3 regions of the Nitrosomonas ureae genome follow, and region 2 is predicted to be linked to each of the others. Evidence: predicted binding sites of a transcription regulator. Region 2 holds the regulator's gene; each other region holds the start of a gene.

Region 1 (5,054 bases), 1.1 Mb from region 2:
CAAACTGGGCGGCGGCGAGCTCAACGTATCATCCGATGTGGATTTAATCTTTATCTATCCGGAAGAGGGTGAAACCGATGGCGCCAAACCAATTTCGAACCATGAATTCTTCGCCCGCCTGGGACGTAAACTGATCGCCAGTCTTAATGATTTTACCGTAGACGGGTATGTATTCCGAGTCGACATGCGCTTGCGCCCACATGGTGAGAACAGTCCGTTAGCCATCAGTTTCCCCATGCTGGAAGAATATTTCATTAAACAAGGCAGGGAATGGGAACGTCACGCCTGGATCAAAGGCCGAATCATCGCCAGCCACGCTGATGCCGAAACCCAATCGATCCTGATGGAAAAAATAGTCAGGCCTTTTGTATTCCGGAAATATCTGGATTTCAACGCGTACGCATCGATGCGCAGCCTGCATGCGCAATTGCGCAAGGAAGTCGAGCGCCGCGAAATGCACGACAATATCAAACTGGGTCCTGGCGGCATTCGTGAAATAGAATTTATCACACAGGTTTTTCAATTAATCCGCGGCGGCCGCGACGTTGATCTGTGCATTCGCCCCACACTCAGTGTCTTGCAACGCCTGAGAAATAAGCAACAACTGCCGGAACATGCGATCACACAACTCATAGATGCTTATCACTTCCTGCGCAAACTGGAACACCGCCTGCAATACCTGGATGATCAGCAAACGCAAACATTGCCCTTGAATCCGGACGATCAGCAGTTGATCGCAAGCAGCATGGGTTTCCGGAGCTATGCCGACTTTATGCATCAATTAAATATTCATCGAAGAGACGTAACGCGTCACTTTGAGCTCATTTTTGCCGCTCCCAAGAAATCGCACACGCACGACACGCTGGCTTATCTGTGGCAGACCAAGGCACAGGATACCTCCAAAACCGAAGCTGCCGCCTCACAATTGAGCACAATGGGATTCACCGAGCCGGAAAAAGTGTCCGAACGGCTCCGGCTGTTTTATCAGAGTACTTTTTATCATCAATTGCCTGAATTTAACCGGCAACAGATCAATACCCTGGTTCCTTTGTTAATTGAAGCAGTCGCCAAGCTCCCACCGATTGAAACCACGCTTGAGCGCATGCTGCAGCTGCTCGAGAAGATCAGCGCGCAAACTTCTTATCTGGCGCTGCTACTGGAGCATCCTCATACCCTGCAGCGGGCCGCGGAACTGGCCAGTATCAGCCAGTGGGCCAGCGACTATCTGGGACGTCACCCCATTCTAATGGATGAGTTACTGCGTCGCGATGTACCGCACCCGGAGCCGGATTGGGCAGCACTCAATCACGATCTTATGTATCAATTGAATCATGTCAATAATCCCAAAAATGACGTAATCGAATGGCAAATGGATGTCTTGCGGCATTTTCAGCATGCGCAAGTGTTCCGGCTATTGGTCACCGATCTGGAAGGCTCGCTATTGCTTGAAACGCTGAGCGATCATCTGACCGCCCTGGCCGATTTGATTCTGGACAATGTATTGAAGCTGGCCTGGGTAGGTTTAAAAAAACGCCACCGGGAGACACCGGCATTTGCGATTATCGGCTATGGTAAATTGGGCGGGAAAGAACTGGGCTATGCCTCCGATCTTGATATGATATTTTTGTATCAGGATGATCATCCCGATGCGGCGGAAATTTATACCAAACTGGGGCAAAGCATCAATGCCTGGCTCACTCGCCACACATCGGCCGGCTTACTGTATGAAACCGATCTGCGCTTGCGCCCGAATGGCGCAACCGGTTTGCTGGTCAACTCGATGGATGCTTTCGCGCAATACCAGCATGAACAAGCCTGGGTATGGGAACATCAGGCATTGACCCGGGCACGTTTCGTAGTGGGCGACCCACACGCCGGGAAAGTGTTTGAAAACACCCGCAAAGAAATTCTATGTAACACACGCGATGTAATCCAACTCAAGCAAGAAATTCTGAAAATGCGCGAGAAAATGCTGGACGTTCATCCCAACCCAACTGCTTTGTTCGATATCAAGCATGATCGCGGCGGTATCATCGATGTTGAATTCATCGTGCAATACCTGGTTCTGGGTTATGCCTGCCAATATCCGCAACTTACTGGAAATATCGGCAACATTGCGCTATTAAAACTGGCCGGGGAACTCGGGCTGATCTCGACCAACACCGCGGAGCAAGTACGCTCGGCGTACCGGGAATTCCGTCGTATCCAGCATCGCCTGAGATTAAATGATGACGCGGACATGACCGGTAACGCACCGAACGATGGACAAACACAGAAATTTGCCCGGGTCGACGGCAGCCATTTGAAAAACGATCGCACGGCCGTGCTGGCGCTATGGGAAGAAGTCTTTGGTCAGAAATAAAGCCCATCCGGCTTAAATCGATCACACTCCTATGTGCGATCCATGCAACGAATAACAATGGCAAGTCGATAAACGGATATTTATTTTGCTAGAATATTCTTAAAATGAAAATTCTGGCACGATTTCTGCTTATGAAGCATCACACACACTGTGTGCCCTAATCAACCAAAAGGAGAACAACAAATGCAACATGCACAAAAAGGTTTCACATTGATTGAATTGATGATCGTTGTCGCTATTATCGGTATTCTGGCTGCAGTGGCAGTGCCTGCTTATCAAAGCTACACTCTAAAAGCACGATTTTCTGAAGTTATCGTAGCAAGCTCTCCTATTAAGTTAGCAGTGGAAATATGTGCACAGAATGGAAGTTGTTCAGCGGGTGCTAACTTTACAGCAATCTCAGTAGCTGCTGGTGTACCCGATGCTGCGGCAATTGCTGCTGGCATTCCCGGTATCGCAACATCTGCAGCAAACTCTCCGTTTGATCCAGCTGGAGTTGCGCTTACAGTTGCAGGTGGCGTAGCAACATTAGTACTCACTCCCAGGGCTGTAAATGGAATTGCTGCAACAGATACCTATCAAATGACTGGCACCCTCGGAGCAGATGGAAAAATAGCTTGGGTCAAAGGCGGAGGCTGTTTAACTCGTGCAGCTGGTGCCATTTGCTAATACAGATTTAGTTTGTAAGGCGCAATGCTTGATGGACATTGCGCCTTTTTCATTTCTCCTTCAGAATATCGAGCACCCCTAAAAACCCAAATAAATCGAATAGTTCTCGCCGAGAGCTTTTGATTTAAGTGACATCTCAAGCTTAATAAAAAGTCCGTAGTATTGATCAACGAGGATTACTCACACTATTCGGGATAATCCATGCGGGATATCTAAGACATCATCAGTAAACATCAACTGCAATTAAGAGAAACATGTAATGCATACTTCCATGATGTTAAATGGTAATTCCTTCGGCAGAAAAGGACACGAAACACACTGGGAAGACCTTGATGAAGCTATCCGTGTTGAAGGATTACTGGCGGGCAAACCTTCGGGTGAAAGTCAAATATCCTTCAAGAAATGGCTGAAAAACCGATCGTCCCGCCCGGTATAAAATAGCAATTCATTGTTGGCTTACTTACGGCTCTGAACACTGCAGCTCATTACGTCAAAATGTGACCATTTTTGTCACATTTGATCGGTTACTTGATACATACCACCCGCACTTGATGAATATCCGTCACGCCCTGCAAAACCTTTTCGATGCCATCCTGTTTCAGCGTGCGCATGCCCTCGCTTAAAGCCGTCACCAGCATTTCCGCCACACGCGCGCGCTCCTGGACATTTTTCTTCAGCGCGTCGCTGGCGGTCATCAGTTCATGCAATCCCACTCGGCCGGAAAAACCGGTGTTATTACACTGATCGCAACCGACCGGTTTATGCAGCACGATCTGCCCGCTTTCATCGCCGTACCGTTCGATCCACTGCTGACGGATTTCTTGCATGGCTGCTTCGGGATCGGCTTTAAAATGATCGATATTCCTAAGTTCCTCGCAGTATTCGTTTAACAGCGCGTTGATCTCCCGTTCGTCGGCCACATATGATTCCTTGCATTTGCACAAGCGCTTGGTCAACCGCTGCGCCAGCACGCCCAGCAACGCATCGGAAAAATTGAACGGGTCCATCCCCATATCCAGCAAACGGATCACCGATTCCGGCGCGCTGTTGGTATGCAGTGTAGCTAAAACCAAGTGCCCCGTGAGCGAGGCCTCAATACCGATGCTGGTGGTTTCCTTGTCGCGCATCTCACCCACCATGATGATATCGGGGTCCGCACGCAGGAACGAGCGCATGATCGCCGGAAAGGTCAGCCCGGCTTTGACGTTAATCTGCACTTGTCGCAATCCCTTTTGGGTGATCTCCACCGGATCCTCCGCGGTCCAGATTTTGGTATCGTCGCGATTGAGATATTTCAGCACCGAGTGCAGCGTGGTTGTTTTACCCGAACCGGTGGGGCCGCAGACAAAAAATAGCCCATAAGGCTTACTGACAATTTTTTTCAGCTCCTCCAGGTTACGCGCGGTGAATCCCATTTTATCCAGCGGAATCGGTTCACCGGCCGCCAGAATACGCATCACGACATCTTCCACCCCACCTGCCGAAGGAATGGTCGCAACCCGCAATTCAATATCCAGTGGCGAAAACTTTCTGAATTTAATCTTGCCATCCTGAGGCCTGCGCTTCTCCGAAATATCCAGATCGCACATGATCTTGATCCGCGTCACCAGCGGATTGCGATAACTGGCCGGAATCTCGATATAGGGCATCAATGAACCATCCTTGCGGAAGCGGATTTTGGTTTTTTCCTTGCCGGAAAAAGGCTCGATATGAATATCCGATACCCCCATCTTATAGGCATCGGTGATGATTTTATTCACCAATTTAACCAGCTCATTGTCCGATGCGGCTGAAGATTCCTCTATGTCGTTGGAGCCCTCTTCAACTTGCTCGTCTCCAAGATTGAAAAGCATTTCATTAATATCACTGGCACCCGCCTCGTCCTGGCTGCTGCCATAAAACTGCTCTACCGTCGCGGTGAATTCACGCTTGGTAGTGACTGCATAAATAATCTTGTGCTTGGGGAAAATCGTGTTTGCAATGCGTTGCGATTTGATCTGTTCCGGATCGAGCGTTAAAACCA
Region 2 (5,054 bases):
GGATTTATAATTTCTGAGATTTCCCGCCATGCTCGTTCGACATTCGAGAGATTGGCCATATCTGCCATTGAGCAGCCGGCCGCCAAGTCGGGTAAAATTGCAACTTGTTCTGGGCTTGAGAGTATATCCGCAACTTCAGCCATAAAATGAACCCCGCAAAATACCAGATAATCGGCATCGGTCTGAGCGGCCAGAAAAGAAAGTTTCAAGGAATCGCCCGTCAGATCGGCATGTCGATATACATCCGCACGCTGATAGTGATGAGCCAGGATCACGGCACGCTTACCTAGATTCTTTTTGGCTGCGATAATGCGCTGCGCGCACATTTCGTCCTCTAATTGATCATATTGCTCAAATTCAAATACTCTTTTGGGCATTGTCATGTGGTATTTTCCTAAAGATTTATTAAGTAATGTACAGCATTCTATTTGAATATGTGGATCCATCGATCAAATTAGAGGGTTTCTAGCGTAAAAGTTTCTAGAGTCAATACATTAAATGAGAATTAGCGTTCTGATATAATTTTGCAAGAGTATGTTATTAAAATTAATAATAGAGATAATCCATATTCAGAATTCTGGAACTAAGCGCGAGTAATTTTTAATGAGTAAGCAACCCTATTTTAGCTCACCCTTAATTTTTTTCATTATCCTGATTTTGCTGACATTATGGTTAGATGTATTAACCAGGCCGCCTGAGAAAAATAAAAATGATAATACTTACTTCAATCCAGACTATATTGTAGAAGATTTGTCGGGTATTCGAGTGGATCATAATGAAGGCATTCAACGTGAATTTTCAGCGCAAAAACTGCTTCATTATCTGGATGAAAAAGTTACTCAATTGGAGCAAACAAATTTTATTAATATTGATCCGGGAAATCCTCTCATGCGCTTGCATGCTGATCAAGCTGAGATAAAAAATAAAGGAGCAGATATTTACTTGACAGGAAATGTATCAGCAACGAGAGGTGCTGATGACGACAAAAATAAAATAACGTTGAGTACCGATTTTTTATACCTCATGCCGGATGAAAATTTGGTAAAGACAGATCGGGCGGTGACCATTACAAAATTGAATACTATAATTCATGCGACTGGCTTGGAGTTCAACAATCGCATTGGAAAGATACAACTACTGTCGAAAGTAAGCGCTGTTAATAACTAATTGATAAAATTATGAAACTGCTGATAACTATGTGTTTTTGGGGTGTATTCTCTATTTCTGCTGCTTGGGCTGAGCGCGGTGACCGTGAGAAGCCCATTCATTTGGAAGCGGATCGTGCAACCGTAGAGGATGTGAATCGCAAAGAGGGAACACGGATCAGTATTTTTACCGGAAATGTAATCCTGACGCAGGGAACCTTACGTATTAATGCTGATAAAGTAATTATGAAAGAAGATTCGCAAGGGTTTCGGCATGCAACCGCCACGGGGAGTCTTGTCAGCTTCCGTCAAAAACGTGATCGGATGAATGAGTATGTAGAGGGTTGGAGTGAGCGGGCTGAATACGATAGTAAAACAGAAAAAATCGAATTATTTCGTCAAGCGCGATTAATACGCGGTGAAGATGAAGTGCTGGGCGATTATATTTCCTACGATATGAATAGTGAGTTTTTTCAGGTGATTGGCAGTAAAGAACGGGGTGTTGAGACAGGACCCGATAAACGGGTGCGGATAATCATTCAGCCTAAAAATAAACCCGAATAGTTTAAGCTGCCCAGTTAAATACGGATGTAATTGCATGGTATGAGCGAGTTAAAGGCAAATAATTTAAAAAAACGGTATAAGTCGCGTACGGTCGTGGAGGATGTTTCCTTTTCACTCAGTAGCGGAGAGGTGATTGGTTTGCTTGGGCCCAATGGTGCTGGAAAAACAACCTGTTTTTATATGATTGTTGGGCTATTGCCTCTTGATGGCGGTGGAATCTATTTGGATGATCAGGATTTAAGCCTGTTGCAGATTCATCAGCGGGCAAAGCTGGGATTAAGTTATTTGCCACAGGAAGCATCTATTTTTCGGCGCTTGACGGTGGAAGAGAATGTTCTCGCAGTATTAGAGTTGCAAAGCCTGGATGAAGATACAAAACAGAGGCATTTAGATGACTTATTACACGATTTGCATATCAGTCATTTGCGTAATAATCCTGCTATTAGTTTATCGGGAGGTGAGCGCCGCCGAGTTGAGATAGCTCGTGCTTTGGCATCGCAACCTCGTTTTATTTTGCTCGATGAGCCTTTTGCTGGGGTTGATCCCATTGCGGTTCTGGATATCCAGAAAGTGATAGCCTTTCTTAAGGAGCGAAAAATCGGTGTGCTGATTACCGATCATAATGTCCGCGAAACATTAGGGATTTGCGATCGGGCTTATATCATTAGTGAAGGGCATGTGCTGGCAAAAGGTCGATCGGAAGAAATCATAGATAATGAAAAGGTCAGAGAAGTTTATTTGGGAGAGCATTTCCGATTATAAGAAAAAGGTGGGATTGATGTTGCATCAATTAGTAACAGTTGTTTTTTCGGGATTATGAAGCCAACACTCCAACTCAAGCTGACTCAGCAACTGAAACTAACTCCTCAGTTACAGCAATCCATCCGACTGCTACAGTTATCAACACTTGAGCTGAATCAAGAAATCGAGCGTATTGTGCAGGAAAATCCATTGTTGGAATTGCGCGATGACTGGAGTTCATCTGAGGCGAATAATTCATCTGAATCTGTAGAATCTCCCCGTTCCGTAGATTCTGAAAGTGCTTCAATCGAAGGGAGCGAATCTGAAGCCGATATTGTATCGGAAGAAAATTTTGAACCGGATTCTGAATGGTTACAAGAAAATAGTTCTGCTCATAATACCTTTGAGAATGATGATTGGGAAGCATTGCAGGTTCCTGATAAGCCACTAAGTTTGCGAGGACATTTGAATTTTCAAGTGTCCTTAAGCTCAATCTCCGAGTATGAAAGAAAAATTATTGGGTTGTTGATTGACAGTTTGAATGACGATGGTTATTTATTGCAGGACTTGGGTGAACTGGTGGATTTGCTACCAGCAGAACTGGGGATTGATTTGCAGGATTTGGAAAGTGCGCTCATGCACTTGCAGCAATATGATCCACCTGGTGTGGGTGCGCGTGATCTAAAGGAGTGCTTAGTATTGCAGCTGCAGGCATTACCAGGTGAAGTGACATACCGCGCCCAGGCTATAAAAGTTGTACAAGAATATTTAGGGATTCTGGCGTCACATGATTTCGCGCAAGTCAAAAAGTTATTAGGATGTGATGATCTAACCCTAAAAGCTATCCAGAAACTGATTACCAATTTGAATCCTAAGCCTGGTATTCAGTTTAATTTCCAGAGTGAACGCTACATTATTCCTGATATTACAGTTGTAAAAAGAAATGGAGTTTGGTTGGCGAATCTTAATATGAGCGCAATTCCACGTCTCAATATTAATCATCTATATGCTAATATATTGAAACAAGAACATCATTCTGCACGTGGTCTCATAAGTCAGTTGAATGAAGCGAAATGGCTTATTAAAAATGTTCAGCAACGTTCAAGCACTATCCTTAAAGTTGCTGGTGTAATTGTAGAACGTCAGCAGCAGTTTTTTGAACATGGAGAAGTTGCGATGCGCCCGCTTGTGCTAAGGGAAATTGCAGAAACATTAAATTTGCATGAATCAACAGTATCCCGGGTAACGACGCAAAAATATATGTATACTCCGCGGGGTATTTTTGAGCTTAAATATTTTTTTGGAAGTCATGTTTCCACCGATTCAGGAGGAGCTTGTTCAGCTACGGCCATTCGTGCATTAATCAAGCAATTGATACAGGAAGAGAATTCAAAAAAACCACTCAGCGATAATAAAATTTCAACTATTCTTGAACAACAAGGGATCGTTGTTGCGCGTCGTACCATTGCGAAGTACCGGGAATCATTACAGATTCCTGCAGCCAATCTTCGTAAATCAATTTAATTCGAATAAAGGAAAAATATGAACCTTAAACTTACTGGTAACCATGTAGAAATTACTGATGCAATGCGAGATTATGTGACCTCAAAAATCAGCAAGGTTACACGTCATTTTGATCATGTGATCGATGTCAGCGTCATTCTATCGGTAGAAAAGCTTAAACAAAAAGCTGAAGCAAATGTACATGTGCGCGGTAAAGATATTTTTGTTGAAACCGACAGTGAGGATATGTATGCATCTATAGACAGTTTGGTGGATAAATTGGACCGGCAAATTCTCAAGCATAAGGAAAAGAACCTTGAACGACGGAATCATGGTTCATTGAAAGATCAAGATTTCGGATAATTCGAGCTGATTCAGGTATCCAGTTTCTCCAGATAGAATTAATGTATTTTCGTGAACACTATTAATTGCGTTCAAACCTTGCATTCTGTGCTACCGTTTGGATGAAATGACTCTATTCCCTATGAATCAAATTTCACAACTGTTATCCGTTTCAAATGTTATTGTCGATTTAGATGTTACTAGTAAAAAACGTGTTTTTGAGCAAGCTGGTTTATTGTTTGAGAATACAAATCAGATTGCCCGTAGTCAGGTTTTTGATAGTTTGTTTGCACGCGAGAAACTTGGTTCAACTGGCCTGGGGCAAGGTGTAGCTATTCCGCATGGACGTATAAAGGGATTGCGTGAAGCGGTAGCGGCTTTGGTGACGATGAAAGAAGGGGTGCCTTTTGATGCACCTGATGGTCTACCGGTTAATATCGCATGTATTTTACTGGTTCCGGAAAAAGCGACTGACAAGCATCTGCAGATTTTAAGCGAGCTGGCGCAAATGTTTAGTGATAAGTCATTTCGTGAAAGTATCTTACATTGCAGAGACGCTGCAGCAATTCATAAACTTATTGTTGATTGGGAGCCGAATGTCGCGAATTAGTATTGCTCAACTCTTTGACGATAAGAAAGAAAAGCTTAAGTTGACCTGGATCGCAGGACAAAATGGCGGCGCTATTGAATTGAGTGATGAGAAGATTGCGCAATCGGGTCAGGGTATGATTGGCCATTTGAATTTTATTCATCCGGACT
Region 3 (5,054 bases), 810 kb from region 2:
AGGAGAGCCTGCTCCCAGTGTCGGATTGATGGTTGCCAAATCCACAGACACATTAAAAGGTGCGATCGGTGCAGTCAGAATTCCATTATCATCAAACGTTAAGGTCACTGAAGCAGCACCGTCCAGCGTAACGCCAATAGGGACGCCTGTCGGATCAATTGCGCCATCGACACTCGCATACATATCCCATGTATTGGCTAATGCACCCGATTTCTGAAAATAATAAGTAAACGCATGATCATTTCCTAAGCTATCGAAAAACACTCCGGATTTTTTTTCATTAAAGCTCTGAGTATTATTCGCATCAAAAGTGGTCACTGCGGGTGCGGTAGCATTTGAAGGCAAATTAAATCCCAGATTGAAAGTCGATGTGACTCTTGGAGAAATATCACTGGTGCTTAATTGTAGATTGGTTGGTTGGCCGGTGTTTATGTTGCCATCCGCATCGGGTGCATACCCGGTCAGATTTATTCCGCTCGCATCGGTAAGGAATCCATTTCCATCGAGACGGAATTGACCATTACGGCTATAACTAATCACACCGTTATCATTCATACGAAAAAAGCCTTGGCCATTTATCGCGATATCCAATGGGTTATTGGTTGGCGCAATATCCCCCTGGTTAAATAGTTGTGCAACAGTAGCTACTCTCGCGCCAATGCCTACTTGAGTGCGCGAAGAACCGGCTCCATCCAATGAGTTTGCAAATATATCGGTAAATTGAGCTTGAGACTGTTTGTATCCGACAGTATTTACATTGGCAATGTTATTACCCACGACATCCAGATTTGTCGATGCCGCACTTAAACCACTTAAACCTTGTTGAAAACCCATCTTGCTCTCCTAATCAAAATACCTGTTTAACGTCAGATAAACTGACTAATCCCAACACATTACCCATATCTAGAAACGTTCCCTGCTCTCCATGGGAAACGCTATTTACCGTGCCAAATGAAAGCGTGTTGACTTTTACATCCTTATCACCCTGTTTTGCGGTTACCTCAAAGGTATAATCACCCGGAGCTGCTTTAGTACCACTGTCTGTCATGCCATCCCAAGCAATAGTACTGACACCTGCCGGTTGCACACCCAATTCCATTTTGCGAATTGCAATACCCGAGCTATCGAGTATCGTTACTGTAGCTTTATCAACCGATTGAGCTAATTCAATCCCGGCTATAGCACCTTCTCCTTCAAAATTAATTGAGTTGCCGGGAACATAAGCGCTATGCCCAATCATTTCCAATGCTTCGATCGATCGGCCATCATCAGCGCTGGAAACCAACTGCTGCAGTGTTGTGTTTAATTTATCGATACCAGTTACCGTGCTGATTTGCGCCAACTGGCTGGTCACTTCTGCATTATCTAATGGCTTGAGCGGATCCTGATTTTTCATTTGGGTAATCAGAAGCTTCAAGAAACGATCCTGAGGATTTTCGGCATCTTTTTTAGTTGTGATACCTGCTGTGGTTCCCGCCGAAATTGATTGCGAATCGGCTGCTTGAACTGAAGTCATGGAATACTCCTTTATTGACCTAGGGTCAGGGTTTTTTGTAACAGAGATTTAGTAGTGTTCATCATATCGACACTATTCTGATACGAGCGTGAGGCCGACATCATATTGACCATTTCATCAACGACATTGACATTTGGCATCGTCACATAACCGCCTGTATTCGCAAATGGGTGATTGGGTTCAAATACTTGCCTCATCGGCGATGGATCATGGATAACGCCCGCAACCTTAACACCCGCAGCGCCATTAGCATCCGCACGCAATGTGCTGAAAACCACTTGACGTCCACGATAAGGTTCTCCAGTCGAACTGGTCACACTATCCGCATTCGAAAGATTGCTCGCCACCACATTCAACCGCTGTGACTGCGCAGACATGGCCGAGCTTGCTATACCAAACACATTAAACAATGACATTTTTTATCTCTCCTGCAATGCTGATGATATATTTTTAAGCTCATTACTTAAGAAAGTGATACTCGCATCGTACTTAATTGCATTATCAGCAAACCGGGTGCGTTCCATATCCATATCAACCGTATTTCCATCTGCGCTAGGTTGTAAAGGAACGCGATAGAGAATGTTATCTCCGAATAATCCAGGTACAGATGAATTAATATGCATTAACGATGTCGTATTAAGGCTTACTTTTTTCAGGCTTGGGGTAGAAGAAAGCTTTTCATGCAGCATACTGGCAAAATCAATATCTTTTGCCTTAAAATTAGGAGTATCAGCATTTGCCACATTGCTTGAAAGTAATTCTTGCCTCGCGACCCTCAAGCTTAACGCGGTGTGGTGATAATTTAATTCTTTATCAAGTTTATTAATCATCTTCTATATTGCCTTAATCAAATAATTTTCTATTCATCATTTAGCATTTAACATGCCAACTATAATAAATGCTCGGATTGATAGGCGAAGTAACAATAAAGACAAGAAATAGACGTTATCTTTGAGCATGAATCCATTCACAATTGCTTAATATACGGATATAGCGGCAATAATTGCCGACATCGGCAAAAATGAATGACCCAGCAAATAAAAAAATTATGACACGTTACTCAATATTAATCCTTTGCCCAATCATCCTGGCGCTTGCTTCTTTTACACCTGCACTTGCATCTCGGCACAAAAATGTTCCTCCTAGACAAGAAATATCTCTGATAAATAATGCAATTGAGAATTTTCTCTACAGCAATACTGCTAGCTTGCCCGGTCACGTCACTGTAAATATAGGTCAAATTGACAGACATCTGGTGTTACCAGAATGTGCGCAATTGGAACCTTTTATTCCTGTAGGAAACCGTTTATGGGGAAAAACTTCTATTGGTGTCCGTTGTAATAGCGGGAGTGCAACCTGGACCATCTACGTACAAGCAGAGATAAACGTGATGGCGAATGTGTTACATACCGCACGGCCTATCGCTACCGGGCAAATAATTACCAATGAGGATATTGCGCCCCAGAATATCAATCTGACACAATTACCCGAAGGCATACTTACCGATGCTTCACTAATAGTAGGTAAAGTTGCCGCAACTAATTTACCCGCCGGTCAGCCCTTACGTCCACAAATGCTACGTGCACCTCATGTAGTCTTGCGGGGACAAACCGTCAATTTAGTCGTCCAAGGCCGCGGATTTAATATTCAATCTGAAGGACAAGCGTTAGCTGATGCAGCTGATGGACAAGTCATTCAAGTGCGCAATAAATCAGGACGAATCATCAGCGGATTAGCCCGCCCCAATTCAACTGTTGAAATAAGGCCATAATTTATAACCAGCAGACTAATTTCCACATAATCGCTAAATGCTAAAAATTATCACCGTATAAATACTTAAATCAGATTTATAATCATTAATTACATGGCAAAACGAATAACAAATAATTTTTTACTGTGATAAATATAAACCATACGCTTGAAATAAAAAAAATTCTGACTGATACCTTAGGATTAGGCAAACGACTTGATGCAATGGGGTCGGATGTAATATTACTTGGCAATATTCCTGAGCTTGATTCAGTTGCGGTTGTTACGATCATCTTGGCTTTAGAGCAAAAATTCTCTATCTCAATAAAGGATGACGAAATTAGTGCCAAAACTTTTGAGAAACTCAGTTCATTGGTTAACTTTGTAGAAATAAAGCTGGCTGAAAAGAACAGACGATTAGCCTGAATCTGTCCTCAAATACCTGCACAATACTGATTGTGTTCTGATTCAATTCATGCATAATCGCTTTTGATACAATCAAAATCATCATGGAGCATAGCATTGAAATTACACCCTGCTCATTTCTCTCATCAGTATATTTTCACTGGGTACGGTGACAAATATGTGGAAGTCAATCAAATACGATATGAAAAAAATTTGATTGTATTACCGAATCGGCTGATTGAAAACTGGCCGGTTATTTCAGTTTCTGAGCTGGAAATTCAGCATTTTGAAAATTTGTTACCTCATACACCAGAAATAGTTGTTCTAGGCACAGGTATCTCGCATCAATTCCCGCACTATTCACTACTGAATCAAATGGCTAAAATGGGCATTGGAATTGAGATTATGGATACAAAAGCTTGCTGCCGAACCTATAATATTTTAGTTGAAGAAGGACGGCAAGTCGCAGCGGCTCTATTTATATAAAACTGCAGCAATGCAAGGGACGCCCGCTACCCTGAACGTCATCAAAATACCAAAAAAATACTATTAAAACCACGTAACCAGGAAAGGGCATTCGACATGAATATCACCACCATAGGCATTGATCTGACAAACGAAGCATTACAGATTCACGGTATAGATATTCATAGTAAGATTATGTTGCGCAAGTAACTGCATCACAGCAAGATAGCGCAGTACCCCGCACTACTGAGCGCGAGAGCAATGATAAATTGGAACACCGCCAAACCCATACCTCATAAATCTTTCACTTGCATAAACAGAGTCTTGCTTAACTTTGTCGCAGCGAATGAGTCTGGATTAAACAACCGGAGCGCGATAAGTATTTTCCGTTGGTAATCATGAATATTAAATTCAGTATGTACATTCCAAGAAGATCCACTAGCCGCTTAACCTTAGGATTTCATTGTTGACAGCGGCCATCACCATATGTTTGATCTTGTCAATCAGTATCTTTGATTTCAAGTGCAGCTAACTCCAATCCCTCGATTTCTTGCAACGACCTGCCCGCAATTCCTTGCAAATCTCCGTACATGCCCACTGTCGCTGTCATCACGCGCTCAATCTGTTCTTCGCGTTTGGCCCATTGTTTCATAATCGCCTTCCGTTCCCTTTCGAGATCTTGCTGCATAGTGGAAAATGCTTCGACAATTGCTTCCACACGCTGACGGAAACGCGGGCCAGTGAGATACTGGTAGACCATTTCGGTTTTGGTTTGCTGGCCTTCGGATGATTGGCGCGCTAATGCAACTTCCAACAGGGATTGACGCAGAATCATCGCTACCGGCAATGTGGCACGCGGATGGGTAACCCAAACACCTTCAATCAATTCAAACGTTTCAACACCTTTTGGCAGGCTATG

The links. Region 2 encodes sigma-54, which starts transcription at its own class of promoters, with help from an activator protein. Its sites were predicted from a motif close to TGGCACNNTTCCTGCT; they were not measured.
Region 1: the regulator sigma-54 is predicted to act here: its motif matches at 2,477-2,492, upstream of ATY38_RS09815 (pilin).
Region 3: the regulator sigma-54 is predicted to act here: its motif matches at 2,389-2,404, upstream of flgB (flagellar basal body rod protein FlgB).

What each region holds. Positions count from the first base shown of each region.
Region 1 covers NZ_CP013341.1:2,150,581-2,155,634, reverse strand. The annotation lists gene glnE (bifunctional [glutamate--ammonia ligase]-adenylyl-L-tyrosine phosphorylase/[glutamate--ammonia-ligase] adenylyltransferase) at 1-2,362, shown strand, start outside; gene ATY38_RS09815 (pilin) at 2,546-3,031, shown strand; gene ATY38_RS15850 (DUF2442 domain-containing protein) at 3,291-3,467, shown strand; gene ATY38_RS09810 (GspE/PulE family protein) at 3,556-5,054, opposite strand, start outside.
Region 2 covers NZ_CP013341.1:3,273,171-3,278,224, reverse strand. The annotation lists gene nadA (quinolinate synthase NadA) at 1-383, opposite strand, end outside; gene lptC (LPS export ABC transporter periplasmic protein LptC) at 604-1,167, shown strand; gene lptA (lipopolysaccharide transport periplasmic protein LptA) at 1,179-1,709, shown strand; gene lptB (LPS export ABC transporter ATP-binding protein) at 1,749-2,471, shown strand; gene ATY38_RS15115 (RNA polymerase factor sigma-54) at 2,526-3,974, shown strand; gene hpf (ribosome hibernation-promoting factor, HPF/YfiA family) at 3,993-4,316, shown strand; gene ATY38_RS15105 (PTS sugar transporter subunit IIA) at 4,438-4,905, shown strand; gene hprK (HPr(Ser) kinase/phosphatase) at 4,892-5,054, shown strand, end outside.
Region 3 covers NZ_CP013341.1:2,467,923-2,472,976, reverse strand. The annotation lists gene flgE (flagellar hook protein FlgE) at 1-834, opposite strand, end outside; gene ATY38_RS11395 (flagellar hook assembly protein FlgD) at 848-1,516, opposite strand; gene flgC (flagellar basal body rod protein FlgC) at 1,528-1,932, opposite strand; gene flgB (flagellar basal body rod protein FlgB) at 1,936-2,346, opposite strand; gene flgA (flagellar basal body P-ring formation chaperone FlgA) at 2,565-3,287, shown strand; gene ATY38_RS11375 (phosphopantetheine-binding protein) at 3,413-3,691, shown strand; gene ATY38_RS11370 (Mth938-like domain-containing protein) at 3,788-4,156, shown strand; gene ATY38_RS11365 (DUF2130 domain-containing protein) at 4,635-5,054, opposite strand, start outside.